Regions from separate parts of the Erwinia sp. E_sp_B01_1 genome, predicted to be linked through region 2. Evidence: predicted binding sites of a transcription regulator. Region 2 holds the regulator's gene; the other holds the start of a gene.
What was found. Region 2 encodes Fur, which represses iron uptake genes when iron is present. Its sites were predicted from a motif close to ATAATAATGAGAACNACTATCAA; they were not measured.
Positions count from the first base shown of each region.

Region 1 (3,421 bases), 2.1 Mb from region 2:
GGGGCCAGTAAAACGGCTCAGATCGACGATGCGGTGGGCATGCTGCAAACGCGTGAATTCAGCGCGGCCGAGCTGGAAAAAATTGACGCTATTCTTGGCTAAACCCTGTCCCGCCGCGCCCTGCGGCGGGATATTCCCGGATAAATCTCAAATCTCCTTTTCAGGCCATTTTTCAGAATCTCCCAGGCGTAACCGCAGCAAACTCTTTATAATCTTGGCCAACAACGGAGCAGCAGAACCGTTGATAAGGAGATCCAATGAAACGTTTATTGCTTGTTGCCACTTTACTGGCAAGTTTATCCCCGTTGGCGATGCACACAGCGCAGGCCGACAGCGCCACCATTACCTTAGCACCTGGCGTTTCGCTGCATCTTGGAGACCGCGATCGTCGCGGAAACTACTGGGATGGCGGTCGCTGGCGCGATGACCGTTACTGGCACAACAACTATCGTTACGATGAGGGCCGCTGGTGGCGTCACGAACAGTGGCGCAGGCATCAGGAGATGCGCCGACGTCATGAATGGGAGCGTGAACGACGCTGGCATGACCGTGAACGTCAACGCGAATGGCGTCACCACGAACGCGAACGCCATCATGAACGAGAACGTCATCACGACCACGATCGTCACTGATCAAAAAAGCCGACCAGAAGGTCGGCTTTTTTATGCGGCTTGCAGCCAGGCAGCTATCTTGTTGCCCGTGACAGAAGCTTCAGGTGCGAGCCCTATATTCCCATCGCCATCGCAACCAGCAAATAGAGGTTCAGCGCCACCACAATCACTACTATCACTTTGCCTGCCCACTGCATCCCACGGGAGTTAACCATATCTCCCATCAGCTCGCGGTTGCCGGTGAAGGTCAGCAACGGCACCAGCGCCAGGGCAATACCAAAGCTGAGCAGGACCTGGCTCATCACCAGAATCCGGGTAGGTTCCCATCCGGCCATAATGACAATAAAAGAAGGGAGCATGGTGATCACCCGACGCACCAGCAGCGGAATGTGGACGTGAATAAAGCCCTGCATCACCACCTGTCCGGCCATGGTTCCCACCACGGTAGAGGAGAGTCCTGCTGCCAGCAGGCTCAGGCCAAACACCAGCGCAGCCGCACGGCCCAGCAGAGGGTCAAGCGTCAGATAAGCCTGGTCGAGATCGGCGATGCCGGTATGTCCGCTGAAGTGGAAGGCTGCTGCTGCCGTCGCCATCATCGCCAGGTTGACGAAACCGGCGATGGTCATGGCAATGGCCACATCCAGCTTGGTTGAAGAGTAGCGCTGCTCACGAGTGCCGCCGTCCGGGCTTTGTGTCAGAGAGGAGTGCAGATAGATGACGTGCGGCATAATGGTTGCCCCCAGCACACCGGCAGCCAGCAATACGGCATCGGCGGTAGGCAGGGAAGGTACAGAAATGCCCTGAACCAGATCGGCAATTTTAGGCTGTGAGAAAAAGAGCTCAATCACATATGCCGCCGCCACAAACAGCAGCAGCCCGCCAATCACCAGCTCCAGCGGTTTCTGCCCGCGGCTTTGCAGCATCAGGATCAGGAAAGTTACCACCCCGGTAAGCACGGCTCCCTGCAACAGGCTGACGCCAAAAATCAGCTTAAAGCCAATCGCGGCGCCAATGAACTCCGCCAGATCGGTCGCCATCGCAATGATTTCTGCCTGTACCCAGTAGAACCAGACGGCAGGACGGGGGAAGCGGTCACGGATGTGTTCAGCCAGGTTCTTGCCGGTTGCAATGCCCAGCTTGGCTGACATTAGTTGGATGACCATTGCCATAATGTTCGCCCAGACCACAACCCACAACAGCTGGTAGCCATAGGAGGCACCAGCCTGAATATTGGTGGCGAAGTTGCCGGGGTCGATATAGCCGATAGCCGCAATAAAGGCAGGCCCCATCAACGCAAATTTAATTTTGCGTGCACCCCGGACGGTTTGCTCTGCTGTGCGGCCTTCAAACATAGTTATCCCCTGCTAAGCACCTGAAAAGGTCATTTTCTTTTAAATGATAATGATTATCAAGCGCATTTGAATGGGTTTTCGTTATCGCTGTGATAGCCCGTACTAAGAAATATAGCAAAGGCTATACTTGAACACAAATTACGCCATAGCTAAAAAATGAGCAATCACAATTTGTGCGGTTGTTGGAAAGCTGTTGGAAACCCGTTAAAGAATACCCATCATTTTGCTGGGGTGTTTTTTTAAACAGTGTCAGTATGTGACCAGGAAGAGGATTCTGTCGGAATGGGTGATAGGTAATTGTTATATTGTGTTCCAGATCTCGTTTTTCGGCTTCTTGTTACATAGAATGTGCAGCGAAATATAACATCCTTCAAATTGGAGCAGACATGTCAGGCATTTTCCATTTTGCTTTGGCGCTGGTGATGGTAACCGTGCTGGCCTTGCTGGTGAGTACAGATCGGAAAAACATCCGCGTACGTTTTATTATACAGCTTCTGGTCATAGAGGTACTGCTTGCGTGGTTCTTCCTTAACTCTGAAGCCGGCCTGGGATTTGTTAAAGGCTTTGCTGGTCTGTTCGACAAACTGCTGAGCTATGCCGGGCAGGGAACCAGCTTCGTGTTTGGCAACATGAGCGACAAAGGATTGGCTTTCTTCTGGCTGAACGTTCTCTGCCCTATCGTGTTTATCTCCGCACTGATCGGGATTTTGCAGCACTTCCGCATTCTGCCAATTGTCATTCGCGCTATCGGAACCGTGCTCTCCAAAGTCAACGGTATGGGCAAGCTGGAGTCGTTTAACGCCGTCAGCTCGCTGATTCTGGGCCAGTCTGAAAACTTTATTGCCTACAAAGATATCCTCGGCAGGATGTCCCAGCGTCGCATGTACACCATGGCTGCTACGGCGATGTCTACCGTGTCGATGTCCATCGTCGGCGCTTATATGACCATGATTGACCCGAAATATGTGGTAGCCGCTTTAGTGCTGAATATGTTCAGTACCTTTATCGTGCTGTCGCTGATCAACCCTTATAACGTTGAGCACGAAGAAGAACTGACGCTGAACGATCTGCACAAGGGCCAGAGCTTCTTTGAAATGCTGGGTGAATATATCCTGGCCGGTTTCAAAGTCGCGGTGATCGTGGCGGCGATGCTGATCGGCTTTATCGCGCTGATCTCTGCCATTAACGCCCTGTTTGATTTTGTCTTCGGTATCAGCTTCCAGGGCGTGCTGGGCTATGTCTTCTACCCGTTTGCCTGGGTGATGGGCGTGCCAGCTAATGAGGCGTTACAGGTGGGCAGCATCATGGCAACTAAACTGGTCTCCAATGAGTTTGTCGCGATGATGGATCTGCAGAAAGTGGCCGGTGAACTCTCACCGCGCGGTGTGGGCATCCTCTCTGTGTTCCTGGTCTCCTTTGCTAACTTCTCCTCAATCGGGATTGTAGCGGGCGCCATTA
Region 1 is NZ_CP142208.1:3,472,660-3,476,080, forward strand. It holds gene mgrA (L-glyceraldehyde 3-phosphate reductase) at 1-102, shown strand, start outside; gene VRC33_RS16270 (DUF2502 domain-containing protein) at 258-632, shown strand; gene VRC33_RS16275 (Nramp family divalent metal transporter) at 725-1,963, opposite strand; gene VRC33_RS16280 (NupC/NupG family nucleoside CNT transporter) at 2,350-3,421, shown strand, end outside.
Region 1: VRC33_RS16275 (Nramp family divalent metal transporter) is a predicted target of Fur. The motif match lies at 2,001-2,023, and genes of this name have one in related genera.

Region 2 (3,421 bases):
CGGCAAGATGCAGGCATGGCAGGATGGGCTGAAAGATGCCAGGGATGCTAACGCTTTTGCCACCGAAAAGGTTGCGGTGAACTTCTGGGATACCCTCTATTGGGGAGGATTTGACTCGGCCAATGACTGGGCAAACAAAGGCTACGAAGTGATTGTTTCAAATCCTGATTATCTCTATATGGACTTCCCGTATGAGGTTAATCCTCTTGAGCGTGGCTATTACTGGGGCACCCGCTTCAGTGATGAACGTAAAGTTTTCGGCTTCGCACCGGATAACCTGCCGCAAAATGCCGAGACCTCGGTCGATCGCGATGGCAAAAATTTCAGTGCAAAATCGGACAAAGCCTGGCCTGGAGCCACCGGGCTTTCCGCTCAGTTGTGGAGCGAAACGGTTCGTACCGACCAGCAGATGGAATATATGATTTTCCCTCGCGTCCTTTCCGTTGCGGAACGAGCCTGGCATCGGGCTGACTGGGAGCAGGATTACAAAGCAGGGAAAGAGTATATCGGTGGTAAAACTCACTTTGTGGATCAGGACGCTCAGCGCCAGGACTGGCAGCGATTTGCCAATCTGCTGGGCCAGCGTGAACTGGCGAAGCTGGACAAGGCTGGCATAGCTTATCGCTTACCTTTACCGGGCGGTAAAATCGTCAAGGGTAAGTTACAGGTCAATACGGCATTACCGGGCCTGGCTGTGCAGTACAGTCTGGATGAAGGGAAAACCTGGCAGCTTTATGAGGCCGGGCATCAGCCACAGGTGGAAGGCAAAGTGTGGTTGCGCACGGTGAATAAAGCCGGCGAACGCTTCAGCAGGGTAGAGAAGCTTTAAGAAGGGCAAAAAAAAACCGGTGAAGTTCACCGGTTTTTACTGTTAGTGCAGATTACTTGTCGTGCAGGGTATCGTCTTCGCGGCAATCGCCAGTGGTACAGTGACCGTAAAGGTACAGACTGTGGTTACTGAGCTTAATACCGTGACGCGTAGCGATGTCACGCTGGCGAGTTTCGATAGATTCATCGCTGAACTCGATCACTTTACCGCAGTCCAGGCAAATGAGGTGATCGTGGTGATGCTGCTGAGTCAGTTCAAAAACGGACTTGCCGCCTTCAAAATTATGACGGGTAACGATCCCCGCATCATCAAACTGGTTCAGAACGCGGTAAACCGTCGCCAGACCAATTTCTTCGCCCATATCTATCAGGCGCTTGTACAAGTCTTCCGCACTGACATGATGGCCCTCAGGTTCCTGAAGCACTTCCAGAATTTTCAGTCGGGGAAGCGTGACTTTCAGGCCGGCCTTCTTTAATGCGGTGTTATTGTCAGTCATGCGGATATTGTCCTGTTACTTTGCTAGTCACTGTGTGGCTGAAAAGCCATGAACATCGGTCGACGCGAAAAGCTAAACGTCTCATTATAGATCTGATACTTCGAAATGAATACTACCGGCGATGCGTCACTGTTGAGGGAGGTAATGATGAAAGTCGTTACGTCCGGAAGAGCAAGCGCTGGGTGAACATTTCGCTCTGTCATCGCCAGCAGGGCGAAGACATTGAGAAAGCGGGGTGACCGATGGCGATATTCTACAGTTTTGCAGATGAAAGTTACAAAAATGTGCCTATTACTTCTATAGGAAAAATCACTGGCCTGATGTGAGATATGTCCCACAACAGGCCGCACTCCTTAAGCTTCAATGATTTCTTGCAGCTGGAGCTCATCAAAAATTTGTTTGACCCACTTTTCGGTACGTTCGCTGGTCAGTTCTGGCTGGCGATCTTCATCAATGGCCAGGCCAAGGAAATGGGTATCATCCGCCAGCCCTTTAGAGGCTTCGAAATGATAACCTTCTGTTGGCCAGTGACCCACGATAACCGCACCCTTAGGCTCGATGATGTCGCGGATGGTGCCCATCGCGTCGCAGAAGTATTCTGCGTAATCTTCCTGATCGCCACAGCCAAACAGGGCTACCAGTTTGCCATTGAAATCAATTTCTTCCAGCGTCGGGAAGAAATCATCCCAGTCGCACTGGGCCTCACCATAATACCAGGTTGGGATACCGAGCAGCAGAATATCAAAGGCTTCAAGGTCTTCTTTGCTGCTTTTAGCGATATCCTGAACTTCAGCAACCTCTTTACCGAGCTGCTTCTGGATCATTTTTGCAATGTTTTCTGTATTGCCCGTATCGCTGCCAAAGAAAATGCCTACGATTGCCATGACTTACTAACCTCTTGAATCTCAATGATGGGGTAAAGGCTGCTCACTACAGATACCGGCAATGATAGCAGACAGCTCCAGGGGGATAAATGAGTAATCCGCCCGCTTTTGTCGCTTTGTGCTTCACCGGCAGATGCCGGACAGCCGGTAAGCTGATGCTGTTTAGCGCTTCTGGTCGGCCAGCTGCGCCATAACCATTTCTTCTATTAACTCACTGCGGCTCATATTACGCTGCTCAGCGAGTTCATTCAGGGCATCCACTGCGTCGCTGTTCATTTTCAGCTCAACGCGTTTCAGTCCCCGCACTTTATCGCGCTTGAGCTGGTTACGTTTGTTGATACGCAACTGCTCATCACGCGTAAGCGGATTAGTTTTAGGTCGTCCCGGGCGACGGTCATCTGCGAACAGATCGATCGTGGTGCGGTCCGTGTTTTCTTTTGCCATAGAATCGTGATACTGAAAGGCTGGAGTTCGATGGTTCAGGCCTGATGTCGGCTGAAATTCGTGCTGCGACAAATTTAAAGCGCGCCATCATACCCCAGTGAAAGTCATGACGACAACGTTTTAGCCATCTCAGGAAACATTTGTTTTTACAGCGCAAAAAAACGTCGAATTGCGCGCAAAACAGCATCAGGTTTTTCAGCATGAACCCAGTGACCGGCACCGGTTACCACATGGGCACGGGCCTGAGGGAACTGGGCAAGCAGCGCGTCACGGTACTCATCGGCGAGATAAGGAGAAAGTTCGCCACGGATAAATAATATGGGTTGTGACCCTGCGGGTAACGGCTGCCAGCCAATAATCCGGTTGTAGCATTCCCAGAGTACCGGCACGTTGAATCGCCATTCTCCCTGATGGAAAGATTTTAGCAGAAACTGAATAACGCCTTCTTCTTCCAGCGTCTCACGCATCAGGGCCGCTGCATCGCTACGCACAGTTATACCGGCATCGGTTACTGCTTTCAGAGCGGCAAAAATGGCGTCGTGTCGACGCTCCGGGTAGGCGACAGGGGCGATATCTATCACCACTACCTGCTCAATGCGTTCAGGTGCCAGTGAAGTTAACGCCATCGCCACTTTCCCGCCCATCGAATGGCCAATCACTGAAAAACGATCTATCCCCTCGTTATCCAGGGTTTCAAGGACATCCTCTGCCATAGCCTGATAATCCATCCTCTCATTACGCGGGGATAAGCCATGATTACGAAGATCC
Region 2 is NZ_CP142208.1:1,404,711-1,408,131, forward strand. It holds gene VRC33_RS06890 (beta-N-acetylhexosaminidase) at 1-829, shown strand, start outside; gene fur (ferric iron uptake transcriptional regulator) at 882-1,325, opposite strand; gene fldA (flavodoxin FldA) at 1,679-2,209, opposite strand; gene ybfE (LexA regulated protein) at 2,372-2,653, opposite strand; gene ybfF (esterase) at 2,800-3,421, opposite strand, start outside.